3 regions of the Actinopolymorpha sp. B17G11 genome follow, and region 2 is predicted to be linked to each of the others. Evidence: riboswitches for the same ligand, from Rfam matches in the RefSeq annotation. Region 2 holds a riboswitch; each other region holds the start of a gene.
The links. Region 2 has a riboswitch for S-adenosylmethionine ahead of ABN028_RS01920 (GNAT family N-acetyltransferase). Riboswitches for the same ligand answer to the same signal wherever they lie in the genome.

Region 1 (3,269 bases), on a different contig from region 2:
CGGGTCCGGCGTCGGGGCCCACGCACCGCTGCTGTCGGAGTACGACCAGCAGGTTCCCGACGAGACCAGCGCGCTCACGGCATCGGCGAGTCGGTCGACGTCGGCCACCGTGCTCCCGACGCCGAAGCTCGCCCGCAGCGCACCCTCCGGCGCACCCAGCCGGGACACCAGCGGGTGAGCGCAGAACCGTCCATGCCGGATGCCGATGCCGTGCTCGGCCGAGACGTACGCCGCGACGAGACCCGGATGCAGGTCGTCCACCGAGAACGCCACCACCCCGATCGAGCTCGGGCTGTCCCGCCAGATCCTGTGCAGGCGTACGCCGGGAATGCTGGCCAGCCGCTCGGTCAGGCGTTCCCGAAGGGTCTCCTCGTGGGTTTCGAGCGCACCGTCGGGGAGGCCGGCCAGGGTGTCGCACGCAAAGCCGAGCGCCACCGCGCCGAGCACGTTGGGCGTACCACCCTCGTGCCGGGCGGGCGCGGGTGCCCAATCGGTGTGGGTGAGGCCGACCTCGCGCGCCGCGCCGCCACCGGGAAGGTAGGCCGGGGCAGCGTCGAGCCAGTCGCGACGTCCGACGAGGACACCCGCTCCGAACGGTGCGTAGAGCTTGTGACCCGACAGCGCGAGGTAGTCCACGCCGCTGGCCGCCAGGTCGATCCGGCGGTGCGGGGCGAGTTGGGCGGCGTCCACGACGACCCGCGCCCCGGCAGCGTGCGCGATGTCCACGATGTCGGCGATCGGCAGCAGCTCGCCGGTGACGTTGGACGCGCCGGTGACCGCGACCAGTGCGGCCGGGCGGGCGGCGAGTTCGGCGCGCAGGCTGATGAGGGTGGCGCGCTGGGTGGTGCCGGCGAGGACGCAGCGGGTCTTCCCACTCGCGCGATGCCGCCACGGGAGCAGATTGGCGTGATGTTCGATGTCGAGGTGGACGACCGCTTCGCCGGTGGGTACGCAGTGTGCGAGCAGGGTGAGCGCATCTGTCGTGTTGCGGGTGAAGACCACCACGTCGTCCGGGCGGGCACCCACGAACGCGGCGACCTTGGCCCGCGCGGTCTCGTAGAGCGTCGTACTCACCTGCGAGGCGTATCCCGCCCCTCGGTGCACGCTCGCGTAGAACGGGAGAACGCCGTTCAGGTGGGCCGCGACGGCGGACAGGCAGGGCGCGCTTGCTGCATAGTCGAGTTGGGCGTACGGCACCTGCTGGCCGCTGACGACCGGCACCTGCAGGTCGGCACCGACCACCGGGAGGAGCGGCTGGAGGCCGGCTTCTGAGCCACGTGGAACGGCGTTCGGCGAGGGTGGAGCGGCGTTAGGCGGCGGCGAGGTGGCGGTGAACGACAGTGGGGTGGGGCTCAGCGGCAGTGTGGTGGCGCTGGGGGCGAACGGCGCACAGGGCGCAGGCGCGGTGTCGACTGGTGTCATGCGTACCTCACAAGGTCTCGGGGACCCTGTGGGCCGCGGGTCCCGCGCTTGTGGTGCCGGGCGGCACCACCTGGTCCTCACCCGGGGCACCCCACCGCGGTTGGAGGGTTGCCGGCCAGCAAGCCGGGGCTCTCAGGGCTTGGCGCCCTTGCTGGCACTCATGACCGCGACACACGTTAACCGGTGGCAGGAGCAACTCGCCTCGATGTATCAAATAATGGACGCGCGTACCAATATGCGGGCAGCCTGCAGCTCGACCTCCGGCAGCCCATAGTCGTACGTCCTCTTTGCCGAAGGTCGTGACCAGCCGTCGGAGGCCCACATCCGCAGCCTGGCGATCGACCGATCGGGGTCGTCGAACTGACCGCCGCGGGCTCGCTCGGGCGGGTCCGCATCCTGACCGTCCGGTGAACCGACCGGGCGTACCCACGGCTTCGGGGTTCCGCCCATCGACGCGGCCCGGCTACCGTGACCGGCATGCCTGCACCGACGAAGATTGTTCTCGACGAGTCCGAGCTGCCACGAGCCTGGTACAACGTGCTCGCTGACCTGCCGAGCCCACCGCCGCCGGTCCTGCACCCGGGCACCCACCAGCCGGTTGGCCCGGACGACCTCGCCCCGCTCTTCCCGATGGACCTCATCCTGCAGGAGGTGACGACCGAGCGGTACGTCGAGATTCCCGAGGAGGTCCTCGACGTCTACCGGCTGTGGCGGCCGTCGCCGCTCTACCGCGCCCATCGCCTGGAGAAGGCGCTCGGCACGCCGGCCAAGATCTTCTACAAGTACGAAGGCGGCTCACCCGCCGGGTCCCACAAGCCGAACACCGCCGTGCCCCAGGCGTACTACAACGCCAAGGCGGGCGTACGCAGGTTGACGACCGAGACAGGCGCGGGCCAGTGGGGCACGGCGCTGGCGTTCGCCTGCTCGCAGTACGACCTGGCCTGCGAGGTCTGGCAGGTGCGCGCGTCGTACGACCAGAAGCCGTACCGCAAGATCATGATCGAGACGTTCGGCGGCACCATCCACCCGTCGCCGTCGGACCTGACCGCGGCCGGGCGCGCCGTGCTGGAGAAGGATCCCGACTCGCCCGGGTCGCTCGGCATCGCGATCTCGGAGGCGGTCGAGGTCGCGGCGACGAACGCCGACACCAACTACTCCCTCGGCAGCGTCCTCAACCACGTGCTGCTGCACCAGACGATCATCGGCGAGGAGGTGGTCGCGCAGTTCGGCAAGGTGGGGTTGACACCGGACGTCCTCATCGGCTGCACCGGCGGCGGCTCGAACTTCGGCGGGCTCGCGTTCCCCTTCCTCCGCGAGAAGCTGGCGGGTCGGCTCGACGTCACGATCCGCGCCGTGGAGCCGGCGAGCTGCCCGTCGCTGACGAAGGGGGTCTATGCGTACGACTTCGGTGACACGGCAGGCATGACGCCCTTGATGAAGATGCACACGCTGGGCCACGACTTCATCCCCGACCCGATCCACGCCGGTGGGCTGCGCTACCACGGCATGTCGCCGCTGCTCTCCCATATCTACGAGCTGGGTTTGATCGAGGCGGTGGCGAAGACGCAGCGGGAGTGCTTCGAGGCGGGTGTGCAGTTCGCGCGTACGGAAGGGATCGTGCCGGCGCCGGAGCCCACCCACGCCCTCGCCGCGTGCATCGACGAAGCCCTGCGCTGCAAGGAGTCTGGCGAGGAGAAGGTCATCCTCACCGCACTGTGCGGGCACGGTCACCTGGATCTCGCGGCCTACGGTACGTATCTCGCCGGTGAGCTTGTCGACCACGAACTCGCCTCGGACCAGGTGGCAGCCGCTGTCGCGGGCCTGCCCACCGTCCCCGCATAGCGCCG
Region 2 (3,269 bases):
GCCCATGACGCTCGCGCCGGTGCGCAGATACGTCTCCCGCACGATCTCGTTGTCGCGCCCTTCCTCGCCGCCCCCGCCGAGCTTCAGGTTCTCCCGGAAGAACCGCAGTGGGAAGACCCACCGCTGCAGTTCCACCCACTGCTGCCCCATCAAGTCCCCGAGGGACTCGGGCGCGATGAAACCGTCCAGCGACATCGACACGCTGAAGAACACCTTCCCGGCCATCAGTCCTCCGCTCCCAACCGAGTGATCTCGGTGACGTAGGCCGCCAGCTTGCTCAGGGTCTGCTGGCCGGCTTCGATCGCGTGGTACTTCTCGACCGCCTCGTCGCGCAGTTCTTTGGTGGGGAACACCGTGCGCATCTCGATCCGGGTCGCCGCACCGTCGGGCTCGAACGTCAGGACCGACTCGAAGGCGTTCGGGTCGCCGCGGGACTCACCGTGCAGCAGCGCGATCCGTTCCGGCGGGGCGATCTCGGTCCAGGAGATCCACTCGGTGTAGTCCGTCCCGTCCGGCCCGTGCATCACGAAGTCCCACTCCCCGCCGACGCCGAACTCGAACGACCGCGTGGTCGTGGTGAACCCCTCCGGCCCCCACCACCGCGACAGGTGCCGCACCTCGGTGAACGCCTCGAACACCAGCTCCCGCGGGGCGTCGATGACCCGGGAGATCACGATCTCCCGGTCAGCCGTCGCGGACTGCGCCGGCCCTCCTCGTCCCGTCGCGCTCATCAGCTACTCCTCCTGCCCTGCCTGCTCTAGACGGGCCTGCTTCAGGTCCTGCACGTACGCGTCCAGCCGGTCGAAGCTCTCGCTCCAGAAGCGCTCGAACCCACCGGTCCACTCGTGGACCGGTCGCAGCCCGCGGGCGTCAAGGCCGTACAGGCGCTGCTTGCCTGCCTTGCGGTCCCGCACCAGCCCGACCTCCCGGAGCACCCGCAGGTGTTTGGACGCGCGCGGCTGGGTCATCCCCAACTCCCGGGCCAACTCGGTCACCGGCCGCTCACCCGCCCGCAGCAGCACCAGGATCTCCCGGCGCCGCGGCTCGGCGATCGCGTTGAAGACGTCCGACGTCGTCGCGGCTCGTGCCATGTCCGCCATCATATGCCCATATCGGCATGCGTCAAGTCGTGAGGAATCAGGCGGCAGCGAGATCCAGCGTGTATCCGGGAAATCCCTCGCAGAGAGGGGTCACGCCGTACTCCGCATAGACGTCGAGGCTCGCCTCAGGCCCTATCGAATGCTCAGGCCCTCGATCCGCGCGCCGAGTGCCGACTTGACGGACGGCCATTCGGTCGCGACGACAGAGAACATGGCCGAGTCGCGCAACGCCCCCGCCTCCCCAGGCGCCCACGAGGCCGACCAACTGCGCAACACCCCCTCGAAGCGCGCCCCGAGGCCGTCGATCGCCCGGCGCGAACGTTCGTTGCGGGCGTCCGTCTTGAGGTCGACACGGGCCACCCCCAACGTCTCGAACGCATACGTGAAGAGCAGCAGCTTTGCCTCGGCATTGATCCCCGTGCCCTGCGCCGACGCCGCAAGCCAGGTCCAGCCGATTTCGATGGCGCGCAGGTCCTGCCGGTCCGGCCACGTTCGCGGGTTCCAGAGGGCTGTGCAACCCACGGCCATACCGTCCCGCTGCCGGACCTGCGCGAAGGGCGTGAGTCCCTCGCTCCTGCGAGCGAACTGGGTCGCCAGGTACTCCTTCACCCCGGCGGCACGGGGAACCACGGTGAAGCCGTAGGTGCGGCGATCTTCCTCCGCGGCCCGCGCCAGATCCGACGCGTGAGCCATCGCCAGTGGCTCCAGCCGAACGAACGATCCATGGAGTACGGGCACATCGAGCCATGCGCTCATGAGTGCCTCCTCATCGTTCCTGGCATTGGCACCTTGCCGTAGGGCAGGTTGCCGGACCGTCATTGGGCCAGGTCCCTCGGATCCTCTGGATGAACCTCGGTGAGGGGATCATGCCTCGGCGTAGGACGGCGGTCAACGTCGGCCGCCACCGAACCGGCGAACTGCCGCGAACACCGATGAATCCGCGCCACGATCGTGGTCTGCACCTGCGTCACCCGCGGAATCGGCGGTTCGGCAAACGAATGAGGATGACTGAGGAGGTCCCGATCATGGGCAAAGTGATCGTGGGGGCCACGGTGTCCGTTGACGGGTTCATCGCGGACGAGAACGACAATGTGGGCCCACTGTTCGAGTGGTACGGAAACGGCGACGTGGCGACAACCATGGGAGATCCGGACCGGGTTTTCCATGTGAGCGCCGCCAGCGCCGAGTACATTCGTTCGACCTCGGGCAATGTTCGCGCGGCGGTGATCGGTCGGCACCTGTTCGACATCACGAACGGATGGCACGGCGTACCCGCGGCAGGCGATCACGTCTTCGTGGTGACTCACCAGCCGCCCACCAACTGGGGGTTCCCCGACGCGCCGTTCACGTTCGTCACCGATGGTGTGCCCAGCGCCATCGCGCAGGCACAGGCCTACGCCGGCGACGGCGACGTGTCGGTGACCTCGGGCGACATCGGGCGCCAGGCTCTCGAGGCCGGTCTGGTCGACGAGGTCCACCTCAGCGTGGCACCGGTCATTCTCGGCAGTGGGAAGCGCTTCTTCGGATCCTCCTCCCTGCCCCAACAACTGCTGGAGAACCCGCGGACCATCGAGGGGGATCGCGCCCTGCACCTCATCTACGCCGTCCGCCCGTCCTGACAGGCCGACGAACGCCTGCTGTCGCGGGGTTCTTCCCAGCCTTCACCTGGTCGGATCGACAAGGGTGAACGGTACGACCGACCTGAGCGGCACGTCGTCGCCGCCCAGCTGGGCGTGGAGAAGGTCGACGGCGCGGCGGCCCATCTCCTGCTGGTCCTGCTTGATGTAGACGAAGGTGCCGGCATCAGTCGGCGATTCCAGTGAGTCGAAGCAGGCGATCATCCGACGGTCGGGATCCCATTCACCCGCGTGCTCGAGAACCTGTCGCAGCAGGACGGCGATGTTGTACTCGCAGGCCACGAAGCCGGTGATGCCTGGTTCGCGTTTGAGGAAAGCGCGCAGAGCCTCGCGGTCGGCGCTCGCCACGTCCGCTGACCGCGACCCCGGCAGTGTGCTGTGGAATTCGGTGAAACAGCGTTCGGCGTCTGGTGGATGTCCGCGCTCACGCAGGACGTCACGGTATCCCTGCATCCGTTCCTCGATGCTGGAGGTGTTCTCGACCGGTGGGGACAGGAAGGCGACCTGCTCGTGTCCCTGGTCGAGCACGCGA
Region 3 (3,269 bases), 390 kb from region 2:
GCCAAGTTTCCTGGTGTCCATTGGGCGTATCGCCTTCACCGTTGTCATGCAGGAGAGGCTATGAGCCAGCGATTGATGCGTCCAATGCCCAAATCGTTGTGCTCTCATATCATCTTGCGCATGATATCGAGTTCGCAGCGCCAGCTGCGCGCCCTGTTGATGGTCGCGGATGAGCTGCATGTGGGTCGTGCGGCCGAGCGGCTCGGCGTCACCCAACCCTCGCTTAGCCGGCAGATCGCCGCCATGGAGAAGGACCTCGGTGTCCCTCTCTTTTCGCGTGCACGAAGGCGGTTCGTCCTGACTCCGGCTGGCGAGGTCGTGGTCGCCGGGGCCCGCGAGATCCTTGCCCGTAGCGACGAAGTCGTACGCGACGCCAAACGCGCGCACGCTGGCGAGGTTGGCTCCCTACGGCTGGGATTCGTCCAGTCGGCAACCTACGATGCGATTCCGCGACTCGTCAGTACCTTCCGTGCTGCATATCCGGACGTCGTCGTCAACGCCCGCACGATGACGACGTTGGAACAGAGCGTGGCCCTACGCAGCGGTCATCTCGATGTCGGCCTGCTCCGGCCCGTCATGGCGCTGCACGGGCTGACGAAGAAGGTGATCTCGCGCGACGCGCTCGTGGCAGCCCTGCCGGCGACCCACCGGCTCGTGGGATACGAACGTATTCCCCTCGCCGCACTGGCCGACGAGTCATTCGTGTTCTTCATCAGAGATTCCGGGCCGATCGTCCATGACACGATCATCGGTTACTGTCTGGCCGCAGGGTTCAGCCCGCGGATCGTGCAGGAGGCTCAGGTGCAGACCATCCCCGCACTCGTCGCCGCCGACCTGGGCGTCTCGCTTCTCATCTCTCCAACACCACCGCACGATGCGAGTCAGGTGGTCTACCGCCCGATCCAGGACGACCTTCCACTATGGGACATGGCGCTGGCCTGGTCGGCGAGCAACCAGTCGCCGACCTTGGCCAGATTCCTTGCCGTCGCCGAGAATGCCTCGTCAATGGCGACGGGCGACGCCAGCCGGTGAGACGTCCGATGAGCCAGCGATCGACACATCGGCGCCGGCGGGACCGCCGACAGCACCCAGGCCGCGTCCGTAAGAACGCCCAGTCCGCCCGGACCAGCGGCTTGGCGGCAGTCAGGCCACGGATGGTCTTCAGCGCGTCGCTGACCAGCCGCTTCGCGCCGCGTGGTGAGCCAGTCGAGCCCTTGCGCAGCCGCTGCGCCACGACCACCGGCGCGCCGGTCGCGGCAATCACCGTAGCCAGCAACGCATTCAGCCCGCGCACACAGGAAGAACCCCAACGTCGACGGCGTGTACGCCCGGTCGAAGACCCGAGGGACGCTTGCCGCCATGCCGCAACAGGTCCACGCCACTCTCATCCCACCCAATTCGTCGGTGGGTCCGGGCTTAGCGACCCTTGGCGACCTTCGCCGAATCGCCAGGCAAATGACCACGCTGGGTAGGCCCCCGGAACCCGACACATGCGTGGACGCATGGCGGGGGTCCTGTCGCCTACCCAGCGTGGTCATTTGCGGCTCCTCACGGCGCGGGACCGACCGCCACCGTCCCGATGGTGGACAACCGTCTCGAATACTGGTCCTGCCGGACGATCTCGGAGACGGGTCAGTTACGCTCGCCGACAACAACTCAACAAGGAATCTCATCCAGAGGGGCAGAGGGACCGGCCCGACGAAGCCCCGGCAACCGGCCGACCGCCGACGCGTGTGTCTCGCGTGCATCAGAGGCCCCGCGGCGGACACGGTGCCAAGTCCGGCTCACGACGACCCGACCAGGAGATCCCTGGGCCGGCTCGGACGCTTGAGGAAGATGAGGAAGGAAGGCCTCTCATGACGACCACGTACGCCGGCGCCGACACGACGGGCGCCGCGCAGACCCCCCGCCCCGGTGCGTTCGGCAACGCCACGAGTCTGCGATGTCGCGAGTGTGGCGCGACCACCGAACTCGGCGCGCAGTACGCCTGTACCGAATGCTTCGGCCCCCTCGAGGTGGCCTACGACTACCCGCAGATCACCCGCGACGACCTCGCCGCGGGGCCGGCCAACATCTGGCGCTACCAGGCGCTCCTGCCGGTGCCCACCGACGTCGCGTCGTTCCCCAACACGGAACCCGGCCTCACCCCGCTCGTCCGTGCCGACCGCCTGGCCGCCGCCCTCGGTGTCAGGACCCTGTGGATCAAGAACGACGCGGCCAACCCGACCCACTCGTTCAAGGATCGCGTGGTGGCGGTCGCACTCAGCGCGGCCCGCGAGCTGGGGTTCCAGGTGCTGGCGTGCCCGTCGACCGGCAACCTCGCCAATGCCGTCGCCGCGGCCGCTGCCCGGGCGGGCATCCGCAGCGTCGTCATGGTCCCGCACAACCTCGAACAGCAGAAGATCCTCACGACCGCCGTCTACGGCGGCACCCTGGTCGCTGTCGAAGGCACCTACGACGACGTCAACCGGCTCGCCAGCGAGATCGCCGGTGAGGAAGAGAGCTGGGCGTTCGTCAACGTCAACGTCCGGCCCTACTACGCCGAGGGTTCCAAGACGCTGGGCTTCGAGATCGCCGAACAGCTCGGTTGGCGGCTGCCCCAGCAGGTCGTCGTCCCGATCGCGTCCGGTGCGCAGCTGGTGAAGGTCGACAAGGGACTGCGGGAGTTCGTCGACCTCGGGCTGATCGAGGATGCGCCGTACAAGATCTTCGGCGCGCAGGCGACGGGTTGCGCGCCGGTGTCGGCGGCGTTCAAGGCGGGCCACGACGTGGTGGCGCCGGTACGTCCGGACACCATCGCCAAGTCGCTCGCGATCGGCAACCCTGCCGACGGACCGTACGTGCTCGATGTCTGCCGACGCACGGGCGGTGTCGTCGAGGACGTCAGTGACGACGAGGTGGTCGAGGGCATCGCGCTGCTCGCGCGCACGGAGGGGATCTTCGGCGAGACCGCCGGCGGCGTCACCGTCGCGACGCTGAGAAAGCTGATCGACACCGGGCAACTCGACCCTGACGCGGAGACCGTCATCATCAACTCCGGCGACGGACTGAAGACGCTGGACGCCATCGCCGGCAAGGTGGGACCTGCGGCAACCATCCGTCCGACGTACGACGCATTCACGAAGGCAGGGCTCGCATGAGCGTGAAGGTACGAGTTCCGACGATCCTGCGCACCTACACCGGCGGCGCTTCCGAGGTGGACGCGGACGGTGCCACGCTCGGCGAGGTGCTCGACTCCCTGGAGACGAAGTACCCCGGCATCCGCGCCC

Region 1: another riboswitch for S-adenosylmethionine. It lies ahead of ABN028_RS07390 (aminotransferase class V-fold PLP-dependent enzyme); the one in region 2 lies ahead of ABN028_RS01920 (GNAT family N-acetyltransferase).
Region 3: another riboswitch for S-adenosylmethionine. It lies ahead of thrC (threonine synthase); the one in region 2 lies ahead of ABN028_RS01920 (GNAT family N-acetyltransferase).

The regions. Positions count from the first base shown of each region.
Region 1 covers NZ_JBEFTW010000005.1:29,322-32,590, forward strand. Annotated here, with positions in the region: gene ABN028_RS07390 (aminotransferase class V-fold PLP-dependent enzyme) at 1-1,422, opposite strand, end outside; SAM riboswitch class IV at 1,462-1,588, opposite strand; gene ABN028_RS07395 (TrpB-like pyridoxal phosphate-dependent enzyme) at 1,900-3,264, shown strand.
Region 2 covers NZ_JBEFTW010000001.1:443,119-446,387, reverse strand. Annotated here, with positions in the region: gene ABN028_RS01935 (dihydrofolate reductase family protein) at 1-225, opposite strand, end outside; gene ABN028_RS01930 (SRPBCC family protein) at 225-731, opposite strand; gene ABN028_RS01925 (ArsR/SmtB family transcription factor) at 735-1,091, opposite strand; gene ABN028_RS01920 (GNAT family N-acetyltransferase) at 1,233-1,856, opposite strand; SAM riboswitch class I at 1,864-1,952, opposite strand; gene ABN028_RS01915 (dihydrofolate reductase family protein) at 2,105-2,719, shown strand; gene ABN028_RS01910 (GntR family transcriptional regulator) at 2,762-3,269, opposite strand, start outside.
Region 3 covers NZ_JBEFTW010000001.1:52,196-55,464, forward strand. Annotated here, with positions in the region: gene ABN028_RS00235 (aldo/keto reductase) at 1-48, opposite strand, end outside; gene ABN028_RS00240 (LysR family transcriptional regulator) at 121-1,032, shown strand; partial or broken gene ABN028_RS00245 (IS1380 family transposase) at 1,051-1,309, opposite strand; SAM riboswitch class I at 1,667-1,843, shown strand; gene thrC (threonine synthase) at 1,857-3,140, shown strand; gene ABN028_RS00255 (MoaD/ThiS family protein) at 3,137-3,269, shown strand, end outside.